DNA from 2 places in the Paenibacillus sp. FSL H8-0548 genome. Region 2 is predicted to be linked to the other one. Evidence: predicted binding sites of a transcription regulator. Region 2 holds the regulator's gene; the other holds the start of a gene.
What was found. The regulator Rex, encoded in region 2, represses fermentation and respiration genes when NADH is low (regulators of the CRP and FNR family bind a similar motif). The targets are predictions, from matches to a motif close to TTGTGAAATATTTCACAA.

Region 1: a site for Rex is predicted at 6,557-6,574, ahead of nadA (quinolinate synthase NadA). Genes of this name have one in related genera too.

Annotation. Positions count from the first base shown of each region.
Region 1 is NZ_CP152049.1:66,866-79,573, forward strand. It holds gene ftsH (ATP-dependent zinc metalloprotease FtsH) at 1-1,276, shown strand, start outside; gene MHI37_RS00320 (BMP family protein) at 1,494-2,540, shown strand; gene MHI37_RS00325 (ABC transporter ATP-binding protein) at 2,614-4,158, shown strand; gene MHI37_RS00330 (ABC transporter permease) at 4,164-5,246, shown strand; gene MHI37_RS00335 (ABC transporter permease) at 5,248-6,210, shown strand; gene nadA (quinolinate synthase NadA) at 6,639-7,577, shown strand; gene nadB (L-aspartate oxidase) at 7,709-9,322, shown strand; gene nadC (carboxylating nicotinate-nucleotide diphosphorylase) at 9,315-10,199, shown strand; gene MHI37_RS00355 (type III pantothenate kinase) at 10,196-10,969, shown strand; gene hslO (Hsp33 family molecular chaperone HslO) at 10,969-11,871, shown strand; gene MHI37_RS00365 (peptidylprolyl isomerase) at 11,888-12,708, shown strand, end outside.
Region 2 is NZ_CP152049.1:4,088,910-4,101,617, reverse strand. It holds gene panC (pantoate--beta-alanine ligase) at 1-811, shown strand, start outside; gene panD (aspartate 1-decarboxylase) at 804-1,187, shown strand; gene MHI37_RS17490 (hypothetical protein) at 1,311-2,015, shown strand; gene dinG (ATP-dependent DNA helicase DinG) at 2,032-4,938, shown strand; gene MHI37_RS17480 (redox-sensing transcriptional repressor Rex) at 4,935-5,591, shown strand; gene MHI37_RS17475 (amidohydrolase) at 5,572-6,873, shown strand; gene MHI37_RS17470 (DUF5590 domain-containing protein) at 6,906-7,403, shown strand; gene MHI37_RS17465 (hypothetical protein) at 7,519-8,049, shown strand; gene MHI37_RS17460 (AAA family ATPase) at 8,051-9,544, shown strand; gene MHI37_RS17455 (3-hydroxyacyl-CoA dehydrogenase NAD-binding domain-containing protein) at 9,593-10,567, shown strand; gene MHI37_RS17450 (acetate kinase) at 10,567-11,784, shown strand; gene MHI37_RS17445 (DnaD domain protein) at 11,816-12,496, shown strand.

The DNA of each region.
Region 1 (12,708 bases), 3.3 Mb from region 2:
CCGTGTGCGTGATTTGTTTGAGAATGCTAAGAAAAATGCACCATGTATTATTTTTATCGATGAGATTGATGCGGTAGGTCGTCAGCGCGGCGCCGGTCTTGGCGGCGGGCACGATGAGCGTGAGCAAACACTCAACCAATTGCTCGTTGAAATGGATGGCTTTGGCGCTAACGAAGGTATTATCATTATTGCTGCAACGAACCGTCCAGATATTCTCGATCCGGCATTACTGCGTCCAGGCCGCTTTGACCGTCAAATTACGGTTGACCGTCCAGATGTGAAAGGCCGTGAAGCTGTGCTTAAAGTGCATGCACGCAATAAGCCGCTGGCTAAGGATGTTAAGCTTGAAGTGATCGCTAGACGCACTACTGGTTTCAGTGGTGCTGATCTAGAAAATTTACTTAATGAAGCAGCGCTTCTTGCAGCTCGCCGCAATAAAAAGGATATCGCTATGGTTGAGGTTGATGATGCGATTGATCGTATTATTGTCGGTACGGAGAAGAAGAGCCGTGTCGTTAGTGATCGTGAGAAGCGGATTGTTGCCTATCATGAAGCAGGGCATACGATTGCAGGATTCTTCCTTGAGCATGCTGATATGGTGCACAAGGTAACAATTATTCCTCGTGGTCGTGCTGGCGGATACGTCATTATGCTTCCGAAGGAAGACCGTATGCTTGTAACCAAGCCGGAACTTCTTGATAAAATTACAGGCTTGCTTGCTGGGCGTGTAGCGGAAGAGCTGTTTATCGGCGAAATCGGCACAGGCGCATACAGTGACTTTAAACAAGCAACGAGCATCGTGCGCGCTATGATTATGGAATATGGTATGAGCGACAAGCTTGGACCAATGCAGTTTGGCAGCAGCTCGCAAAGCCAGGTATTCCTTGGTCGTGATATCGGTCACGAACAAAATTACTCTGATGCGATTGCTTATGAGATCGATCAAGAAATGCAAGCCATCACGAATGATTGCTACGAACGAGCGAAGAACCTATTGACAGAGAAGAGCAAGGAAATGCATTTGATTGCTCAAACGCTGCTTAATGAGGAAACGCTTGAAATGGAGCAAATCAAACGGTTGGTTGAAACAGGCACTTTAGAAGGCGGACCAACCACTTCTGAGGAATCCACAGCTGTAGTTGAACCTACTACAGAACCAGTAGTTGAGACTATTGGAGATGTTAAGGTTCGCATACAAACTCGGGAACAGGATGAAATTAAAGCGCCTAGTCTTGAGAAACGCCAAGATTCCGAAGATCCGGATAAGAACGAATAGATTTTCTTTTAACGGCTAATAGGTCGTCCTGCTACTTGTTATGAGTAGTGGGACGGCCTATTTTTTTTGTCAGTAACAATACATATGTCATATATCAATCGTTCGTGTTTAATTTCATGTAACGATAATGAAATAATCGCGGCTAGAAATAGGAAGAATAAGAAGACGAGAGGGGCTGTACATCTTTCGCTAAAATGGAGCAAGGGAGAATGAACACATGAAAAAAACATTTAGCTTTATGCTCGTTATGATGATTGCATTGACGCTGGTGTTGTCAGCTTGCGGAGCGAAGAAAAATAATGAGGGTGGTTCAGCTACAAACGGTGGTACGAAAGTAGTATCTGATGAAACGGGTAAAGGCATTAAAATTGGAATGGTTACTGACGTTGGCGGCGTACATGATAAATCTTTTAACGAAAGCGCTTGGGAAGCTCTGCAAAGAGTAACAGCTGAGACAAGTGCAGACACGAAGTTCTTGGAAAGCAAAGGCGAGGCAGATTTGGAGCCGAACCTGAACAGCTTCGTTAAAGAGGGCTACGATCTTACTTGGGGTATTGGTTTCTTGTTCAATGACGCACTTGCTAAAGTGGCTGCTGAGAACCCGAATGCTAAGCTAGCTGTTATAGACAGCGTTATTGAGGTCCCGAATGTTGCTTCGATTGTATTCGCTGAGAATGAAGGTTCATTCTTGGTTGGTGTCGTTGCTGGCCTGATGACCAAAACAAACAAAATTGGCTTTGTAGGCGGAATGGAAATTCCCGTTATCAAAAATTTCGAGGTTGGCTTTAAAGCTGGTGTAGCGGCGGTTAAACCAGATGCAACAGTAAAGATTGACTATGCGGGTGATTTCGGCAAGCCTGATCTTGGTAAATTGTCTGCAGCAACGATGTATGATGCTGGTGTCGATATTATTTTTCACGCTGCAGGTGCAACGGGCAACGGTGTATTCAATGAAGCGATAGCCCGCAAATCTGCAGGCGATGACGTTTGGGTTATTGGCGTAGATAAAGATCAGTCGCTCGAGTATGGTGATGAGGTGACGCTTACTTCGATGATGAAGGGCGTAGAGGCGGCCGTTCATAAAATATCTAAAGATGTCATTGCTGGTACGTTTGCTGGCGGCAAAATACAAAAGCTCGGCTTGAAGGATGATGCAGTAGGATTGCCTGAAACGACTAAAAACCTTCCGGAAGATGTACTTGCAGAAGTAGCCAAATACAAAGAAAAAATTATTAGCGGCGAAATTAAGGTGCCTACTGCATAGTTTTCTGCATCCATTGGTAACCAAGTTGGTGTTTCATATACTCGTAGCGTAAAAAACGGGGAGGTGATGTGGCATGGACCGGAGCCTGACGGCTGTGCATTTAAAGGGGATTACAAAGCGGTTTCCTGGATTGGTAGCCAATGATTCGATCGATTTAGAATTGAAGAAAGGCGAAATTCATGCGCTGCTTGGTGAGAATGGGGCAGGGAAGTCGACGCTCATGAACATATTGTTCGGTTTATATCAGCCTGATGAGGGCGAGATATGGATTAATGGCGAGCAAACCGTCATCGAAGGCGCGTCGAAGGCTATCGATTTAGGCATTGGAATGGTGCATCAGCACTTTAAGCTGGTGCAGCCATTTACGGTAACCGAAAATATTGTGCTTGGCAATGAGCCCATTAAAGGCATGCAAATCGATTATAAGCTCGCAAACGAGAAGGTTAGGGAAATATCCGAACGCTATGGTCTGAAAGTAGATCCGCAGTCGCGGGTTAAAGATATAACGGTAGGTACCCAGCAGCGTGTGGAGATTTTGAAGACGTTGTATCGCGGCGCGGAGATCGTTATTTTTGATGAGCCAACAGCTGTTTTGACGGTACAGGAAATCGAAGAGCTTATTGAGATTATTCGTAGTCTGGCGGCGGAAGGCAAGTCGATTATTATTATTACGCATAAATTGAAAGAAGTTATGGCGCTTGCAGATTCCGTAACCGTTATTCGGCGTGGCAAAGTCATTAAGACAGTCGCCACTGATGAAACGAATGAAAAACAATTGGCCGAGCTTATGGTAGGCAGAGATGTGAATTTCGAAGCAACTAAGACAAAGCGTGAGCTTGGTGATGTTATTTTGTCTGTTAATGCTCTGCAGATGAAGGGTGGGCAAGGAAGAAATGCATTAAACGGTATTGATTTTAACATTCGAGCCGGAGAGATCGTCGGCATAGCTGGTGTTGACGGCAACGGACAAAGTGAGCTCGTATATGCGATCACGGGGATGCGCAAGGTTGATAGCGGCAATGTTAAGCTGAATAGCCGAGATATAACGAACCAATCGCCAAGGCAAATATCAGTCGCTGGTGTGGGCCATATTCCGGAGGATCGGCATAAGCATGGCTTGGTGCTCGATTTTTCAGTGAGCGAGAATATGATTTTGAATACTTATTTTGAACCGGAGTTTGGACGGTCGCTGTTTATTGACTATAGCGCAATGGATAATCTGGCTGACAAGCTAGTCAATGAATTTGATGTCCGATCGTCAGGCATTCATACGCATGCACGCGCATTGTCGGGCGGTAATCAGCAAAAAGCGATTATTGCACGTGAGCTGCATAAGGACCCTGATTTGCTTATTGCTGTTCAACCGACGCGGGGGCTAGATATCGGCGCTATTGAATATGTACATAAGAGGTTGATACAAGCCAGAAACGAAGGTAAGGCGGTTCTACTTGTGTCCTTTGAGCTCGATGAGCTTTATGCCTTGTCTGATCGAATTGCTGTCATGTATGAAGGCAAGCTGATGGGTGAGGTGGATGCTGAGCATAGGGATGACCAGCAGCTTGGTCTCATGATGGCTGGCGACAGGTCTGCAGCAGCTGCATCAAGGAAGAGGGGATAGCGGATATGGAAAATTTAAAAAGGATATTCAATAAATCGTCTATCCTAATTCCTTGTGTAGCCATAATTCTTGGCCTGCTCGTAGGTGCGATTGCTATGCTCGCAGGAGGCTATAATCCAATTTTGGCGTATACGTCTTTGCTGGATAGGCTGTTTAGTTCTCCTTATAACATCGGGGAGGCTATTCGAGCCATTACCCCTTTGATTTTCACTGGATTGGCGGTTTCTTTTGCTTTCCGTACCGGATTATTCAATATCGGTGTAGAGGGACAATTCGTAATGGGGATGACTGGTGCGACGATCATAGGTGTGCTGCTGGATCTTCCTTGGTATATCCACGCGCCGCTTGCTATTATTACAGGTGCTGTATTTGGCGGCATATGGGCTGGGATTGCCGGTTATTTGAAAGCGAAGCGCGGTGTGAATGAAGTTATTTCCTCTATTATGTTGAACTGGATTGCGTTGTTTTTGGCCAACTTTATTGTAGCCAAGTTCCTTATTCAGAAGGGACAGCAAAAGTCGATGCCTATTGCCGATACAGCGATGGTGAAAATCGACTGGCTGATTAAGCTGACAGACAATGCGCGTATGCACTGGGGTACGATTATAGCGCTCGTTTGTATTGTGCTGTTCTATATTGTGCTATGGAGAACAAAACAAGGCTACGAGCTGCGCGCGGTTGGGTATAATCCAGATGCCGCTTTGTATGCAGGGATGAATGTAAATGCCACGATGGTCAAATCGATGTTTATAAGCGGTGTATTCGCCGGTCTAGGCGGTGTATTTGAGGTGCTGGGCGTATTCGGGAATCAGACGATTATGGCTGCTTCACCGGGCTACGGCTTTGATGGTATTGCTGTAGCGCTGCTTGGAGGCAACACGCCAATTGGCGTGTTGCTCGGAGCTATCCTGTTCGGAGGCTTGAGCTACGGTTCGGCTGGAATGAGCTTTGGGGCAGGCGTTCCTCCTGAGGTCGTGCGCATCGTGATTGGCGCCGTCATCTTCTTCGTTGCTTCGCATGGATTGGTGAAGTGGTTCTTAAAGCCTTTTCTAAATAAACGGGCAAGCAAGCGGAAAGAGGCGGTGTAAAATGAATGTACTAGATGTCATAGGGCAGCTTATAAATACAACGCTCGTATTCTCCACCGCGCTTATCTTTGCAGCACTTGGAGGCATGTACTCTGAGCGTTCAGGTGTCGTGAACATTGGGCTCGAGGGCTTGATGGTATCCGGAGCCTTCGCCGCAGCAGTTGGAACGGAGTATGCGATTGAGGCCGGTCTTGGCAATGCTTCGCCGTGGATCGGTTTTTTGGCAGCGGCTATTTACGGTGTACTCGTATCGCTTCTGCATGCCATCTCCACAATTACCTTCCGAGCGAATCAGACGGTTGTTGGTGTTGTTATTAATATTTTCTCGCTCGGCTTGTCGTTATACTTAACGAAGAGCTTATATCACGGCTCAGGACAAACTCCGCAGCTTGCAAATGTGTTTCACAAATGGAAGATACCTTACTTATCGGATATTCCATTGCTCGGTAAAGCGGTTTTCACTGCCTATCCAACGACGTATATCGTACTCGCGATTGCAGTGATCAGCTATTTTGTTTTATTCCGTACCCCCTTTGGCTTGCGTCTTCGCGCGGTGGGCGAGCATCCCAGCTCGGCAGACACGGTTGGGATTAGTGTTGCAAAATATCGTTATATCGGCGTATTGCTCAGCGGTGCGCTCGCAGGTCTTGGCGGTGCGACCATTACGCTGACGACGACGAGCAGCTTCGCTCACAATACGATCTCCGGGCAAGGGTTTATTGCGCTTGCGGCGTTAATATTCGGAAAATGGAATCCACTAGGCGTTGTTGGCGCGGCCATGTTCTTTGGACTGGCTCAAGCGCTTAGAAGCTTTGCGCAGCTATTTGATTTTTCAAAGCAAATTCCGGTCGAATTTTTCTACATGCTGCCGTATGTACTAACGCTAATTGTATTAGCAGGTGCTGTCGGTCGTTCAAGTGCTCCGTCGGCACTTGGTCAGTCTTACGATCCGGCGAAACGTTAACATATTTATAAATGAAGAGGGTTTCTTTCTGGTTGCGAAAGGGGCCCTGTTTTGTTTTAAAATATAAGAAAGTATAAGTTTCACACTTTTACTCCGCCTATATTTCTGGAATGAAACGCGCAAGCGCCGCCAAAGGACGGCGACAGCCGTTTCACCTTGAGGGCGTGTGCAGGGGGATTAATGGTGTTTAATGGTGTGAGAGTGGGTCCAAAATAATTAATTTTTAATTGCTGGGAGAAAAAGGCCTTTAATACATTGACAGTAGCATCTGCCGCGTGTAAATTAAAACTTAATCAATTGAATTTATCCCTGTTGGTTTAAACTATAGGTAAGCGGCTTTTTGAGTTTGTGCATCAATTCACATAGTCGAGCTTGCTGCAAAATGGAATGGGTATTACCCCATCCTTCATAAGAGGAGAGGATCTACTGTGGAAGCACTGGCACTGGAACGCAAGGCTGAGCAAAATCGTGAGCTGCGTGAACGGTTGTTACAGTTGAAGAAAGAACGGAACGCTATTATTTTGGCACATTATTATCAACGTGATGAGATTCAAGAGGTAGCGGATTTCCGTGGAGATTCCTTTTTGCTTGCTCAGAAGGCTGCTCAAACCGATGCTGATGTCATCGTTTTCTGCGGCGTTCATTTCATGGGTGAGAGCGCTAAAATTTTGGCACCAAACAAGACGGTTATCATTCCCGATGAGCGTGCCGGCTGTCCGATGGCAGACATGGTGAACGTTGACGGACTGCGTCAGCTGAAAGCAAAGCATCCGAACGCAAAAGTCGTCACGTACATCAACTCCTCTGCTGATATTAAAGCCGAGACCGACATCGTATGTACTTCAGCGAATGCAGTCAAGGTAGTGAACTCCGTAGAGGGTGACGAGGTGATCTGGGTTCCAGACAAAAACCTCGGTCACTATGTGCAGCAGCATACCGATAAGAAGATGATCATCTGGGAAGGCTACTGCAACACTCATGATATGCTGACGGTTAAAGACGTTGAAGAGATGAGAGTCAAGTATCCAGACGCGCAATTTGTTGTTCATCCAGAATGCCGTCCGGAGGTCGTTGCGCTTGGTGATTTTGTAGGGAGTACAACCGCCATCATTAAATATTGCAAAGAATCGGAATGCCAGCAATTTATCGTAGGCACAGAGGACGGAACAGGGTATCAGCTTCGTTTGGACAGCCCGGGCAAGACGTTTCATTTTGCATCCAAATATTTGGTTTGTCCCAACATGAAGGTAAATAACTTGAAGAAGCTCGTGAAATGTCTAGAAACGATGCAGCCTCAAATTTATGTACCGCCGCATGTTGCGGATCAGGCTCGTTTGTCCTTAGAGCGCATGCTACTAGTGAAGTAGCATGCGCTACTCCTGTGTATGTAATATAAGGTTTGTGTATTGTATTTGTCATTCTGCTTATATTTCATTCTGAAACGTAAGCGATGCAGCCAATGGTCGGCTTTTTGCCGTCTACGCTTGGAGGAGCCCTAATGATCCCTAGATATTTAGTTGATGTGCAGCTGAGTGAGCTGCCGGTGATTGAAAAAGATGTCATAGTTATCGGGGCCGGCATTGCCGGTCTTTTTACCGCTATACGGGCAAGTGAGCATAATTCTGTGCTTATGATTACTAAGAAATCACTTATGGATAGCAATACCCGTTACGCTCAAGGCGGAATCGCCGCGGTTATTTCTGATGAGGATTCTCCAGTTTATCATAGACAGGATACGCTAGTGGCAGGTGCTGGTTTATGCTCGGATGCTGCTGTTGATGTACTTGTTCATGAAGGGCCTAAAGGTGTCCGCAGCTTGATTCAAATGGGTACGCAATTCGATCTGGAAAATGGAGAATTTGCGTTAACGAAGGAAGGGGCGCATAGTCAGCGGCGAATTTTGCATGCTAATGGAGATGCTACTGGCTTTGAAATCGTTCGTGCGCTTTCGGAGAATGCGGTTGCTAACCCCAAGATAGAGGTATGGGATGATCATTTTGTTATTGATCTTGTCACGCAGGACGGTGAATGCTGTGGTGTTATTGTGCAGAAGCCAGGCGGACAAAGACTATTTATACGGGGCAAGGCAGTTATACTAAGCTCCGGCGGTGCAGGGCAGCTCTACCGCTATACCACAAATCCTGAGGTTGCTACTGGCGATGGCATTGCGATGGCTTACCGGGCAGGCGCATATATTCAGGACGTAGAGTTTATTCAATTCCATCCAACCTCGTTATGTTATCCGGGAGCGCCTAGGTTTCTAATCTCAGAGGCTGTTCGCGGTGAAGGCGCTTATCTTCGCAATATAAAGGGAGAGCGGTTCATGGAACGTTACCACGAGCAGCTTGAGCTCGCGCCGAGAGACGTTGTGGCGCGCGCCATCGTTAGCGAGATGGAAGAAACCAAGTCCACCTTCGTCTATATTGATATTACGCATGAATCGCCGGATATGGTGAAGCATCGTTTTCCAACGATATATGAATATTGCTTGAAATATGGTCTTGACTTGACCTCGGATTGGATTCCGGTAGCTCCTGCCATGCATTATATGATGGGTGGGGTCAAAACCGACTTAAACGGCGAAACCAATATTAAGCGTTTGTTTGCCTGCGGCGAGGTTTCTTCAACCGGCGTGCATGGAGCAAATCGGCTTGCAAGCAACTCACTTTCGGAAGCGATCGTGTTTGGCAGAAGAATCGTTAAGCGAATTAACGAGCTTTCAGCGATTACGACGCGTCCTGTTTCCAATAATGAAACAGAGCGAAGCAGCACTCCGATTCAAGCAGTTGTCGAAAGACGGCTTAAGCTGCAAAAAATTATGGTGAGATACGCGGGTCTGCGTCGTGATGCGAAGGGACTTGAAAAGGGACTTGAGGAATTAAAGCGGCAGCTGCCGATATTCCAATCGATTTTGACAGAGCGTGAAGAATATGAGTTTGCAAATTTACTTACCTGTGCGCTGCTTACTGCAGAATCGGCGCTCTCGCGCGAGGAAAGCCGCGGCGCGCATTATCGAGAGGATTTCCCGGCACGTGACGATGCGAATTGGAGAAAGCATACGGTGATGCACCGTCTATATGGACTGACGGAGGAGCGAATAGAAGATGTTTGAGTGGACCACAGGTGGATATGATGCGCAGGTGCGTGACCTAATCCAGAGCTGGCTGGCAGAGGATATAGGCAGTGGAGATATAACGACGGAGACGACAATCCCGAGAGCTTCACGCTCAAAGGCTGTCATCCATGTGAAGGAAAACGGCATTATAGCCGGACTGCCTATCGCTCAGCTTGTGTTTGAGGTTGTTGATCCTTTGCTTGTATTTGAGGCCAAGGTACAGGACGGCCAATATGTGGACAAAGGTACAGTGCTAGCCACTGTAGAGGGCAGTACGCATAGTCTGCTTACTGGCGAGCGCCTTGCGCTTAATTTAATGCAGAGGCTCTCTGGCATTGCTACAAAAACCCGGGCTTTTGTTGAGGCGATTGAGGGCTTGCCCGTCCGTCTGGTGGATACGCGCAAAACAACGCCTGGTCACCGCAAGCTGGAGAAGTATGCGGTTCGTGTCGGCGGAGGAGCTAATCACCGATTTGGACTGTATGATGCGGTTATGATTAAGGACAATCATATTAAGGGCTCCGGCGGCATTCGTGCTGCGGTTGAAGCTGCACGCAGCAAAATTCCGCATACGATGAAAATCGAGGTAGAGACAGAATCACTTGCGCAGGTAGACGAAGCGCTTGCTAGCGGAGCAGATATTATTATGCTCGACAATATGGCGCATCCGATGATGAAGGAAGCGGTAGCCAAAATCAAAGCCGTTTCACCGCATGTTATTGTAGAAGCATCTGGCGGCGTTTCATTGGAAACGGTAAAGGGTATTGCTTTATGCGGAGTAGATGTTATTTCTGTAGGCGGGCTCACCTATTCATTCCACGCGCTTGATATTAGTTTGGATTTGAATGAGAAGAAAGGTGGGGAAACGCTTTGATCCTCGTCATTGATGTCGGGAATACGAACATTGTGCTTGGCATATACAAGGGAAAAGAGCTTCTACATCATTGGCGGCTAAGCACGAACCGTTCGGCGACAGTAGATGAATACGGCATCACGATTCATAATCTGTTTCATTACGCAGGTGTGAGGCTGGAGCAGATGGACGGTGTCATTATTTCATCGGTCGTACCTCCTTTAATGCGTACTTTGGAGCAGCTATGCACCAAATATATTCGCAAAACTCCGATAATCGTTGGGCCGGGCATCAAGACCGGCTTGAATATACGCTATGAGAACCCGCGTGAGGTGGGTGCCGATCGTATCGTAAATTCAGTAGCGGGCATTGTTAAGTACGGCATACCGCTTGTCGTTGTGGATTTCGGAACAGCCACGACTTTTGACTATATTGATGAAAACGGCAATTACCTCGGAGGGGCAATTGTGCCTGGTATCGGGATTTCTACGGAGGCGCTCTATCAACGAGCTGCCAAGCTGCCTAGAATTGAGCTGGTGAGGCCAAAGAGTGTCATTGGCCGCAATCCTGTAACGTCGATGCAAGCGGGGATAATTTTTGGATATGCAGGACAAGTAGATGGGATAGTCAATCGCATTCGCGACGAATTCGGCGTAACGCCTCGTGTTATTGCAACGGGCGGTTTAGCGGAGTTAATCGCTGCAGAATCGGAAACGATAGAAGAGGTGGATCCCCTTCTGACGCTTGAAGGTTTGAGAATTATATATGAACGCAATCAGGAGGGAATATGATGGATGATCAGCTGAAGGACGTGCTGGTGCGAGGGACGGCATGGAAAGGGAAAATTCGAGTGTTCGCAGCTCGCACGACTCAGCTTGTTGAGGAACTAAGGCAGCGTCACGGCACATTTCCTACAGCTACGGCTGCGCTAGGCCGTACTTTGACAGCCGGAGCTATTATGGGTGCAATGCTGAAGGGGCAAGAAAAGCTGACCATACAAGTGAAGGGTGATGGACCGCTTGGTCAAATCGTCGTGGATGCAAATGCAGACGGCGAGGTGCGCGGTTATGTAGAAAACCCCGAGGTTCACTTACCAAGCAATGCACATGGAAAGCTTGATGTTGCGGGAGCGGTTGGACGTACCGGCTTTGTTCACATTACGAAGGATTTAGGAATGAAGGAGCCGTACCGAGGCAGCATTCCGATTGTGTCGGGAGAGCTAGGCGAGGATTTTACTTATTATTTCGCTGTATCGGAGCAGACGCCTGCCGCAGTAGGACTTGGCGTTTTGGTTGATACCGATAATTCGGTTATGCATTCAGGCGGTTTTATCGTCCAGCTCTTGCCAGGACTTACGGATGATGAAATTACACGATTAGAGCAAGCGGTTGGCTCGATGCCGCCTGTAACAGCTCTGCTTGATCAAGGAGAAACGCCGGAGGAGCTGCTGCGCTGGATCGTTGGAGATGATCTTCAAATCCATGACACGATGGAATTGAAATTCGAGTGCTTCTGTTCCTCGGAACGGGTAGAGCAGACACTTCTCAGCCTGGGTGAGCATGAAATGCAACAAATTATTGATGAAGACGGAAAAGCGGAAGTCGTTTGCCAATTTTGCAACGAAGCGTATACCTTTGATCGGACAGAGCTAGAGAGATTGCTTGATCAAGCGAAACCAAAGCCGATCCAATAATCGGAGGCAATAGGGAATGAAGAAATACGAGGTGCTGAAGGCCGTTGTCATCCTTCAAGCCGTATGTATGGTGGTGCTAACGGTAGTCGTTGTTATTAAGGTGTTTCCGGGAAATGATCGATTTCAGGACAGACGTCCTCAAACGAATGCAGGCAGCGGAGAGGATCTGGATCAGGGGAAAACAGACCAGCCATTGATCGTTGACCCCTCGAAGCAAACGGACCACGAGCGAGTTATTGCCAAGATAGGACAAGAGAGCATTACGTTGGCTGATTTGGAGAAAGAGCTCTATAAGCAGCATGGGGCTGCCGTTCTGCGAACGATAATGGTGCATAAGGTTGTTGAATTAGAGGCTGAAGCCTCTGAACTAAGCATATCAGCGGAAGAGCAGGACCGCGAGCTGGCCAAGCTAATTGAGGGCTACGAAAGTGAGGATCACTTCTATGAGGTGATGCAGAATCAGCTTGGCATGACGAAGGAACAGGTGCTCGAGGACCTGCGGTATCGTCTGCTGCTGGAGAAAATCGTTATTCGCAGCATCAGCATCTCGGATGATGAGGTCAGTCGTTACATAGCCGACCACCCTGAGGAATTTGAAGATCGAGTTCAGCTGCATTTACAGTGGATTTTGACAGATACCGTGAAGGAAGCTAATTCGGTGCTGCAGCTGCTCACAGAGGGTGAGGACTTTGCTCTGCTTGCGAAGACGTACTCCATTGATTCTTTCACGGCCGATGCAGGCGGTGACTTAGGCTTAATTGATGAAGATGATCCTTTCTATAACCGTGAAATGTTGAATACAGCCAGTCGTCTGCAGATTGCCGAAATGGCTGGCCC
Region 2 (12,708 bases):
CTTCGTTCCAACGATGGGCTTCCTGCATGAAGGCCATGCTTCCCTTCTGCGTCAAGCCGCTGCAGAAAATAATATTTCTGTGCTTAGTATTTTTGTCAATCCACTGCAATTTGGCCCTAATGAAGATTTGGATCGTTATCCACGAGACGAGGAGCGCGATTTAGCATTGGCCGAAGCTTGCGGCATCGATCTTGTTTTTATTCCATCTGTTCAAGAAATGTATCCAGAGCGGCCGCTAACATCAGTCATCGTAAATCAAGTAACAGATCGTTTATGCGGTGCTTCCAGACCTGGACATTTTGACGGGGTTGGAACGGTCGTAAGCAAGCTCTTCCATCTGGTATCACCAGATCGTGCTTATTTTGGCATGAAGGATGCTCAGCAGGTAGCTGTCATTCAGCAGATGGTCAATGATCTTAACTTTTCAGTTCAAATTGTGCCAAGTCCAATCATACGGGAGCCAGATGGACTTGCGCTAAGCTCAAGAAACGTATTTTTAAATGCAGAGCAGCGTGTACAGGCTGTTGTCTTATCGAAATCGCTGGAACAAGCATCGAAGTGGGCGAATGAACCTGAGATGACTATAGAGCGTCTCGAGACGCTGGTGAAGGAACAAATAAGCAAGGCTGGCGAAGCGGAAATCGATTATGTTGAATTGCTGAAATATCCTTCCTTGCAAGCGCCTGACGCTAATTCAGCCATAGCTACGTTCAGTCAGCCATTGATTCTTGCTTTAGCTGTGAAATTTGGCGCGACGCGCCTGATCGATAACCGAATTATTGAGACATCGGAGGTGAATTTGCATGTTTAGAACGATGATGAAATCGAAGCTGCACCGGGCTACTGTAACAGAAGCGAATTTGAACTATGTAGGCAGCATTACCATTGATGAGGATTTGATGGATGCCGCTAACATATGGGAAAATGAGAAGGTTCAGATCGTAAACAATAATAATGGCGCTCGTTTTGAGACATATGTGATTACGGGTGAGCGCGGTTCGGGCGTCATTTGCTTGAATGGTGCTGCAGCAAGGCAAGTGCAGCCAGGAGATCAAGTCATTATTATTTCCTATGCCATGATGACGGAAGCAGAAGCAAGAGAGCATAAGCCAGTCGTAACCATTCTTGATGCGAACAATCGCCCGCTGCAAAAATTAGATAAAGAGCTGCACGGCGTAATTTTATAGCTTTCTCATTTGGCAACAAAAATCCCTGAGTTATGTAACGAATGGGATGCCGTATGAAAAGCAGCTTAATAACAAAAAATGAACATAACACTCCTTAATTCTATGGCGAAGGCGGGATGCGGTATGTTCCAGCATATGTTCTCATCAATGAATGACATGCTTAATCAAATTATTGAACAGTATGAAAGTGCAGGCACGATGGAAAGGCAGCAGTATAAAGAACAAATGCTTGAGCTTAAAAAAATGAGCGATACGTTTATTGAGCAGTGGCTTGAATTCGAGGAGAAGTACGCTGATTTCAATGAGGAGCATGGTGAGCCTGAATCAGCACATGAGGCTGCTTCAGTACCAGCACAGCAAAGTATGCCTCCTGCAGTTGAAGCAGTACCTTGCAATTTGTCAGACATGGAAATTACCGATGAGCTTGCAGCAACGATCTCAAAGGGACAAGGCTATTATAAGTTATTTATGTTCTCACATGCAGCGCAGCAATTTCAAGTAGTTATTATGCAGTCACCGGAATGTAATCTGGCTAGGTTGTTTTTGGGAATGACGAATATGCATTTGCAAAATTGGAGTGAGGCTCAGCGACATTTTCAATTGTTGATTTCATTAACGGACTTTCCCAAATGGCTGGCTATGGGCTATAATGCGCTAGGGTGCATTCAAGCGGTGCGAATGAATTTGGCACAAGCTGAGCAGCTATTTCGCAAAGCTCATGAGGTTTGTCCCAGCTTCAAGGACCCGCTGAATAACTTGAAATCATGTCAAGAAACACCTAAGCAATTATCATTATATTTCGGAAGCACGGAGCTGTGCTGTTTGTGAGAGGATCGGGGAATAAATGAAATTTGCAGTATTGGATTTAGAAACGACGGGACATAGCTCGGAGGATGACATTTTGCAGGTTGGGCTTGTCATTGTTTCCGATGAGCTGGAAATTATCGATACGTTTAATTCCTTTGTTCGGCCTAACATCCCGATACCGGCTTTCATTACACAATTAACGGGCATTGATGAAGCGGTCGTTGCGGATGCACCAACTCTTAAAGAAGTGATAAAGAAGTTAGTTCCGTTGTTAGAGGATACCGTGCTCGTTGCCCATAATGTCGGCTTTGATGCCGGCTTCTTGAACCAAGCACTAGGACGCTGTGGCAAACGTTCCTTTGCTGGTCGCAGGCTAGACACAATTGAACTGCTTCGCATTTTATATCCAACAATAAATACGTACCAGCTTGGAGCTGTTTCCGAGATTTTCGGTATACCGCATGATCAGCATCACCGTGCCGACAGCGATGCGAAGGCAACCGCATTATTGCTGATCGAATCGGTAAAAAAGCTTCGCAAAATGCCGCTGCTCACTTTGCAGCGGCTATCTGCGCTTGTAGATGACGGCAGTGACCTTAGCTGGTTTATTAAGCATACTCAGCAGCAAATGGAGTACAGCACGGTGTTCGAATCGAACGAATACGATTACTTTAATCAATTCGCCCTCAAGGTTCGGGAATGGAGCGATGAGCAGCCACCGCGCTCAGGCAGCAGCAACGCTTTGCCGCTGACGGATGTCTCCTTTGATAATTATTTGGCTGACGTAAGAGAGCGTTTCCTCCAGAAGTTTGAGAATTACGAGGAAAGAGAAGCACAAGTAGCCATGTTTCAAGAAGTTTATAGTGCTCTCAATCAAAATCAGCATCTGCTTATTGAAGCAGGTACAGGCACAGGGAAATCGCTCGGCTATTTGATCCCCGCGTTATATTACGGAATCCAGAACGGGAAAAAAGTCGTAGTCAGCACTCATACCATCAATTTGCAGGAGCAGCTTCGTCAGCGTGACCTGCCCTTGCTTGAAGAAATTTTGCCTTTTGAGTTCAAAGCGTCCATATTTAAAGGCAGAGGGAATTACTTATGTCTGCGTAAGTTTGAGGGGAAAATTAATACGAAGGATTTAGTGTCTCCGATTGAAGACACGGTTACGGCTGCGCAAATGGTCGTATGGCTAGGTGAAACGGAGACGGGAGATCAGGAGGAGCTGAACTTTGGCAACAAAGGGGCTGATTTTTGGTCGACGGTTGCGAGTGATACCGATTCTTGCCTAAACAGAGCCTGTCCATGGTTCAAGAGATGCTTCTACCACAGAGCGAAGCATGAATCGAATATCGCAGATGTTACGATTACGAATCATTCGATGCTGTTCACAGACATTCAAGCCGATCATCGATTACTTCCTGCATACACACATCTCATTATTGATGAAGCACATCATGTTGAAGAAGTTGCCGGTAAACATCTTGGCATGCAAATTAATTATTTTACGCTGACTCAAGCGGTTGTTCGGTTATTTAAAGATAACCGCTCAGGGCTGCTGCCAGCACTGCGTCAGAAGCTTATGTACGAGGATGATGCGCATCAAGCTTCATGGCTGGAAACCATTGATACCGTAATTCCTATTTTCCAAGAAATCAAGGAGCATTGGGATAAGCTCTTCGAGATGTTTTATAGCTTTACCTCTACCTCATCCGATGGCCCTACGGAAAACGGACAGTCTGTATGCCGCTTGAAGAAGAACGAGCTGCCAGCAAGCTGGGAAGATGGAGTAACAGTTGAAGGCAATCTTCATACCGAGCTTAATCGGGTAATCCGAACCGTGGATAAAATGGTAACCGACATTAAGGATCGTGTTGATGATACGAGCATTCAAGCGATTATTACCGATCTAAACGGTGCAACTCGTGATTTATCACGTCTTAAGGATGAGCTGCGCACGTTTATTAAGCTTGACCTCGCGGATTCTGTTTTTTGGATTGAAGCGAACAATGTGTATCGCTACCGTTCGGTGCAATTGTATGGTGTTCCTGTAGACGTTAGTGCTCAGCTACAAAAGTACTTTTTCGACGTCAAGGAAAGCATCGTTCTAACGTCTGCAACGCTAACCGTTCAAAAATCATTTCAATATGCAGCAGAGCAGCTTGGATTAGTAGGGTATGAAGAGCTGGGGAGATTAAAAACAGTGCAGCTGCCATCTCCCTTTAATTATAGAGAACAAGCGCTTGTCGTCATTCCAAGAAACTTCCCTATCTTAAAGGGAGCGGCTGTAGATGACAAGTATATGGAAATGCTCGTAAATTCTCTTGCAGACTCCGCTAAGGAAACGAAAGGCAGAATGCTTGTGCTGTTCACTTCCTATCGTATGCTCAAGCAGGTTTACGAACCGCTTAAAGAGAAGCTGAGCATGGCAGGCATTCAAGTTTTGGGTCAAGGTATCGACAGCGGAAATCGGACAAAGCTTACAAGACGTTTTAGACAAACGCCGGAATCGGTACTGCTTGGCACGAGCAGCTTCTGGGAGGGCGTAGATATTCCAGGAGAAGCGCTAATTTGTTTAGCTATTGTCAGGCTGCCATTCCAACCGCCGAATCATCCATTAGTAGAGGCGAAGGCAGAGATGCTTCAGCGGCAAAAGCAAAATCCTTTCATGAAGCTGTCCATCCCACAAGCTGTCATTCGCTTTAAGCAAGGCTTTGGGAGATTAGTGCGGACAACGCAGGATAAAGGCATCGTTATTATTTATGATACTAGAATTATTGATACTTTTTATGGAAAGCACTTCCTGTATTCTTTGCCTGGTCCCAAAATCGAAACGATGCATAGTGATCAAATGGTGCTGCGAATGCGGGAATGGCTTTCGGACGGAAATCATGCTGAACCGCTAAGCATAAAGGAAGCGTCCAGTGTAGAGGAGGATAAACGATGAAGCAGACGAAAATATCGGAGGCTGTTGTGAGAAGGCTGCCGATTTATCTTCAAGTATTAAACGAAATGCATAGTCGTGAAATTCAAACCATTTCTTCACAGGATCTAGGCGTTAAGCTTGATTTGAATCCCGCTCAAATTAGGAAGGACCTTGCCTATTTTGGCGAGTTTGGCCGTAAGGGCGTAGGATATGATGTCGTATATCTGATCGAGAAGATTCGTCAAATATTAAAGGTTGATCGGACAATCAAGGTTGCTTTGGTAGGGGCCGGCAACCTTGGTCACGCTTTGTGCAATTATAATAAATATTCGAAAGATAATATGCAAATTACGGCTGTATTCGACGATCATCCAGACAAGATCGGATCGAGTATTAATAATTTGACGGTTCAACCCATGAGTGCGTTAATCCAAACGGTTTCTGAGCAGAAAATTCGCATAGGCATTATTACTGTGCCCGCTCATGAGGCGCAAAGTGTTGCGAATCAGTTCGTAAATGCAGGTGTGGAAGGGATACTTAATTTTGCACCTGCTATTTTGCGCGTACCGGACGAAATCAGAATACAAAATGCCGATTTTACGAAGGAATTACTTAGCTTGGCATATTATTTAGTGAGAGAGGGAGAGCTGAACAATGAGTCAGATTTGGATTGAAAATGGATTTTTTGTAACGATGGATGACGCAAAGCCTTCATTTAAGGGACATATGGTTGTGACGAATGACCGTATCACATACATAGGAACGGATGCGCCGACAGAACTTTCAGAAGGGGTTCTGAAGATTGACGGAAGCAAGCTTGCTTTTATGCCTGGTCTTATTAATACACATGGACATGCGGCGATGAGTTTGCTGCGTGGCTATTCGGATGATCTAAACCTTCAAGTATGGCTGGAGCAGAAGATGTGGCCGATGGAAGGGAAATATGTTGATCAAGACACTCGTGCAGGAAGCGCTCTTGCGATTGTTGAAATGCTGCGTTCAGGGACTACGGCTTTTGTTGATATGTATGATCGGATGGACCAGGTTGCACAGATGGTTGAGCAAAGCGGAATTCGCGGCGTTCTAACTAGAGGTGTAATCGGTCTATGTTCTAAGGAAATTCAAGATGCCAAGCTTTCAGAGGCAATTGCATTCGCACGCGATTGGAACGGGAAGGCTGATGGCCGGATTACAACGATGATTTCGCCTCATGCTCCGTATACATGTCCGCCAGAGTACATCGAACGTTTCGTTCAAGCGGCACATGATTACAATTTACCGCTGCATACTCATATGTCTGAAACATTATTTGAAGTCGAGCAAAATGTTCGTGATTACGGTGTTCGTCCGGTTGAGCATTTGGATCGCCTAGGATTCTTCTCTCGTCCCAGCTTGGTTGCTCACGCTGTTCATTTAAATGATGAAGAAATTGAGATTCTTGCCGCTAAAAATGTTGCCGTATCTCATAATCCTGTAAGCAACCTTAAGCTTGCAAGCGGTGTAGCGCGTGTACCTGATTTACTTCGTGCTGGAGTTACCGTTTCCCTTGGTACAGACAGCGTTGCCAGCAACAATAATTTGGATTTATTTGAAGAAATTCGTTTTGCTGCGCTGCTGCATAAAGGTGTTTCCGGAGACCCTACAACTATTCCCGCTCTAGAAGCGTTAAAAATGGGTACCGTTTATGGGGCAAAATCGGTTTGGCAGCAGGACAATCTCGGAAGCTTGAAGGCAGGCATGAAGGCTGACTTTATAGCTATTGATATCGAGCAGCCGCATTTTTATCCTAAGACGGATATGATCTCCCATTTGGTTTATTCAGGCTCGGGCAGAGATGTTAAGCATGTGTGGGTGAATGGACAGCAGGTATTGAAAAATGGCGAGTGCACGTTACTTGACGAGGAGAAAATCCGCTATGAGGCTCAAGCGAGCTTCGAGCGCTTGCTGCAGAACTAATGCGCGCTACAGCTAGAAAACGCCGGTCGTTTATGACAATGCAGCGCTGGCTGTTTGCTGTCGTTGCGAGTCTAATACTAATCTTCACTGGTGTCTTTGTATACTTTAGAGATATTCAACAGCCACAATGGCTAGAGGCTAAGGAGGCAAAGCAGCAGGCCACTCAATTTGCTGACCTTGCCAGTGTCGAAAAGGTTTATCGTCATATTTGGAATAAAGAAAGCTGGATTGTTCAAGGCAGCAATCAGCAGGATGAAGAGATTTACGTATGGTTGTCTGAGGATCAGTCGCCAGTGTCGTCTCTAGCTGCTGAAGGTGTAACGAAGGAACAAATCAGCGATGAATTCAAAAAGAAGAAGCAGGATGCAGACATCATACGAATTCAACCGGGTTTGTTTGATGATGTGCGAGTCTGGGAAGTCTATTATAGAGATGGCGACAGCTCTATACATTATTACTATGACTTCTACAAATTCGATAATGGGGCTTTTATTGATTCGTATAAGTTACCTGCCAAGACGGAGCCGTGAGGCTCCGTTTCCTTATATTGATAGACGAATCCCGCCTATTTTCATGATATACTTTCGTATAGCGGAACTGATATACGGAATGCTCATATAAAATACTGCGGGAGGGATTTTGATTATGATGAAACCGCGAATGATACCAGTAATGATAACTGCAGCGATAACAGCTGTTGTTTTATTTGGCGGATGGGCAATTTATAATCAAGTAGCCGTTGCAGCGCCTTTAGAGCAAGTGATGAACGACATCCCTGGTGTAGTTGCATCAGAGAAACCGGTAATGAATCGGGAGCAAGTGAGCATTCAACTCGAATTGGCTGCAGATGCCGATCTTAAAGACGTTTATCAAAGCATTGCATCAAATGGAAAAGCTGTATTTGGTGATCGAAAGCTAGTTTTATCGTTTAAGAATGATAAAAGCAAGCAAATTGACGAGCTGTGGAATAACTCTTTATTTGAAGTTGCAGAAGCTATGGAGACCAGTACGTATTCCAATATTCCCGATGCTATGAACGAAGCAGCTAAATCACTAAAAGACGTTACGGTAACAACTGCACTTGATGAAACGAACGTTTATATAACGATAAAAGATACAGAAGCAGTAAAATATGTTGTACTCCCACGTAAATCTACTCAGTTGGAGGCGTGGTAATATGCGGAAATATAAACTTGAAATGGCGATAGGCTTCCTGCCTGTTTTTATCGGCTTTTTTATTTTTATTGGTCAAAATGTTGTTCCAATGCTGTTGCTGGGCTTATTGGGCTTCGCAGTTGTTTATGCCGCTCGAGGAAGAGGGAAGCTAACTGCACTCTCAAGCCAGCAGCGCCGTCCGGATGCTATGTCAGCACCGCTAACCTTCGAGCAGATTGGTGGACAGGAGAGAGCCAAGCAGGAGCTCGTAGAGGCACTCGATTTTTTGGTGCATCAAGAGCAAATTGCTAAGCTCGGCATTCGGCCATTAAAAGGTATTCTACTAGCTGGTCCTCCAGGAACGGGGAAAACGCTTTTAGCTAAGGCTGCTGCACAATATACGGATTCTATTTATTTGGCTGCCTCTGGCAGTGAGTTTGTGGAGATGTATGTAGGTGTAGGAGCTAGCCGTGTACGTGATTTGTTCAAGGAAGCACGCACGAAAGCGAAGAAAGAGAAAAAAAGCAGTGCGGTTATATTTATTGATGAAATTGAAGTCATTGGCGGCAAAAGGGACGGCGGCCAGCAGCGTGAGTACGATCAAACTCTAAATCAGCTGTTGACGGAGATGGACGGTATCTATGCGAATGAATCGCCTCGAATATTACTAATTGCAGCAACGAATCGCAAAGAGATGCTCGACAGCGCACTGCTCCGTCCAGGACGCTTTGATCGCCATATTGGAGTTGAGCTGCCGGACAAGAAGGGCAGACTGCATATCCTTAACATCCATGCAAGCAATAAGCCTATCGAGGATGGGGTAGATCTGGATAGAATAGCGACAGAATCGTTTGGCTTCTCAGGCGCGCAGCTTGAGAGCGTCATGAACGAAGCGGCGATCTATGCGCTGCGGGAAAGCAGAGAGAAAATTGCAGAGAACCATTTATCGATGGCAATAGATAAAGTAATGATGGGCGAGAAGACAGATCGAGAAGCGACGAAGGAAGAAAGAGAGCGAATAGCACTTCATGAGCTGGGCCATGCTATTATGGCTGAGCTGGTTCGACCGGGCAGCGTATCTCAAGTTGCGTTATCTCCACGCGGACAAGCGCTGGGATACGTTCGACATAATCCGCAGCAGGATCAATACCTATATACGAAAGCATTTTTGAATGGTCAAATTATGATCGCGCTTGGCGGTGCTGCTGCTGAGGAATTATTTTATGGCAATCGCAGTACCGGTTCTAGAGGCGACTTTGATCAAGCAATGAATATCGTAAGAACATTAGTCGAATCTGGTTTAACTGATCTTGGCATCATCGATGCTTCCATGATGACGAAGGAAGCTTGGGCTTCCATAAATCGCAGTATATTAGACGAGCTCATGCTGGAAACAAAAGCGATGCTTGAAGTGAAACGAGATGTGTTCACACAGTCATTAGCTACGCTGTTGAAAGAGGAAACGTTGAGCGGTACTGAATTTAGAGCGCTTCTTAGCAAGCACATTGCAGCTTGAAGCGGTTTCATTATTACAATTTGAAGGCGGAGCGTCTGTCCGCCTTCTATTTTTGATGAAAACCGTTATAATGATATTAACGATATTTGCAGTGAATACTTCCGAGTACGTTATAAGAAGTATTCCCAACACATTAAAGGAGCTAATACATTGCATATAAAAACGGTCGGCGTAATAGGAGTAGGAACGATGGGACAAGGCATTGCAGAAATGCTTGCTTCCAAAGGATTGGATGTCATCATCATCGAGCAATCGGACGAGCGCCTGGCTTACGGCAAACAAATGATTGAGCTTAGTCTGGATAAACAAATTGAGAAGTGGGCGCTCACGCAATCGGAGAAGAAGCTGATTATGAATAAAATAGTTCCAAGCTTAAGCTTTGATAAATTAGCAGACTGCGAGCTGGTTATCGAAACGATAACCGAGGATCTTGATCTGAAGAAAGCAGTTTTCGAGGAAATTGATAAAATTTGCGGAGCTAATGTCATTCTTGCAAGCAATACATCAGCCCTTAGCTTGACAGAGCTAGCCAGTGTCACGAAGTATCCGGATCGTGTGATCGGCATGCATTTTATTTATCCCGTATCGAAAATTGACTTGGTCGAAATCGTTCGTGGACTTAAAACTTCAGAAGAGACATTCATAAGAACCAAATATTTTGTGGAAGAAATTATTCATAAAAAAGGAGTCATGGTGTTTGAATCTCCCGGATTCGTTACCTCCCGGCTCATTTGTTTGTTCATAAATGAAGCGCTGCATGTACTCGAGGAGGGCGTCGCATCTGCCGAGGATATCGACAGTGCTATGCGTATCGGCTATTCCTTCCAGCATGGACCGTTTGAAATGTGTGATCGTTTCGGACTCGATTCTGTTCTTGCAGCTCTTGAACGAATGTTCCGCGAATATGGAGAATTAAAATATCGTCCGTCAATCGTACTGAAAAAAATGGTGCGTGCTGGACATCTAGGTGCAAAATCAGGTGTTGGTTTCTTCAAATACGATAAGGATGGGGATCGGATCTAATGAAAGTACTAGTTATCAATGCAGGAAGCTCCTCATTAAAATATCAGCTATACGACATGCGCAATGAATTGGTGCTTGCGAGCGGCCGAGTGGAGCGGATCGGAATGGATTCTTCGATCGTCACTCATGAGCCGGTAGATAAGCCGGAGGTACGCAATGTTAGTGAAATACTAGATCATGTAACAGCCGTGAAACGCGTGATTGATATGCTCACACATCCCGAATTTGGCGCGCTCAGCCATCTAAATGAAATTGATGCAGTAGGACATCGTGTAGTGCACGGCGGTGAAGTGTTTAGCAGCTCCGTGCTTGTTACGCAGGAGGTTAAGCTGGAAATACGCAGATTATTCGATCTTGCTCCACTTCATAATCCTGCTCATATGATGGGGATTTCAGCAGTGGAAACGAATTTGCCGAATGTTCCTCAGGTTGTCGTATTCGATACAGCTTTCCATCAGTCGATGCCAAACACATCTTATTTGTATCCGATACCGACGGTTCTCTACCGTCGACATAAAATTCGTAGATATGGTTTCCACGGAACGTCACATGCTTATGTAAGCACACATGCTGCTGAATATTTGAACAAGCCGCTGGAATCATTGAAAATGATCACTTGCCATATCGGAAACGGTGCAAGCTTGGCTGCAATAATGGATGGAAAATCATTTGATACAAGCATGGGGATGACCCCGCTTGAAGGACTTATGATGGGGACCAGAAGCGGCGATATTGATCCAGCTATCGTACCTTTTGTCATGAATAAAGAAGAATTGACTTTGAATGAGGTTAATTCTATGCTTAACAAGCATAGCGGTATGCTTGCGATTTCAGGAATCAGCAGCGACATGCGTGAGGTAACTGAAGCGATGCTTGAAGGCGACAAAAACGCCAAGCTAGCTTTTGATATGTATGCCTATCGAGTGAAAAAATATATCGGTGCGTATGCAGCGGCGATGAATGGCGTAGATACGATCGTATTTACTGCAGGAGTAGGTGAGAACTCGGTTGCACTGCGCAAGGCAATTTGCGACGGAATTTCATTCCTAGGCATAGAGCTGGATGAACAGCGCAATTCGGAACGACGCAAGGACGCGCGAGAAATTACTACGGATGCCTCACGTGTTAAGGTACTTGTTGTGCCAACGAATGAGGAGCTCTTAATCGCACGTGACACGTATACGATAGTTAAAAGTTTAGAATCTAACCAGTCATAATGTAGTTATGTCCAATAGGAGGCAGCTTTCATTGAACAACGAGATATGGAAGGCGTATTCGCATGGGATGGCCGCTGCTTTGCAGGAGGGCGGTGTTTATGTATCAGCTATGCTGCTGCGCACGTACCGTCAACTCGGTTTATCAGATACAGAAGCTATCCTGCTGCTGCAAATTATGGTATATACAGAAGCGGATATGAACGATTTTCCAACACCTGAGGAGCTTGCTGAACGAACGGGCCAGACGATTCGCGAGGTAGGCCAATTGTTGGGACGATTGATGAAGGAAGATTTTTTAGCGATTGATGAATATGTGGACAGCTCTACAGGTATGCAATCAGAGCGTTACAATTGGACGGGTTGGTTGCTTAAGGCCGCAGCGTTAACGTCAGAGCAGAAGCGGGAGATGAAAAAGGCAGAGCGCCAGCCTTTGAAGCCGCAAGCCGTTCCCGTATCCGACTTATTTAGTGTCTTTGAGCAGGAGTTTGGAAGACTGCTGTCTCCGATTGAGTGCGAGACGATTTCCGGGTGGCTTGATCACGATCACTATACAGATGAAATTATCCGATTTGCTTTAAAAGAAGCAGTCTTTGCCGGTAAGCTAAGCCTGCGCTATATTGATCGAATACTAATTGAATGGAGCCGCAACCGAGTAACGAATGCAGACGAGGCTCGCGCCCATTCACAAAAATTTCGTGGAGGAAGAGGCTAAGCCATATGGCTTAGTTTTTTTATGTTATTTAGGAAACTACGGATACTCCGAACCTGTCGATAACAATGCTGCTCCAGAAGCCGGAGAGGGGATAACGAAAGCTAACGGAAACCAGAGACGCTAAAGTGCCATTTATGGTTAGCGTCACTGGTTTCCGTTAGAAGTGTGAGCGGACGCGTCTGCGATTTCCAATCACCTGTAAGGGTGATTTT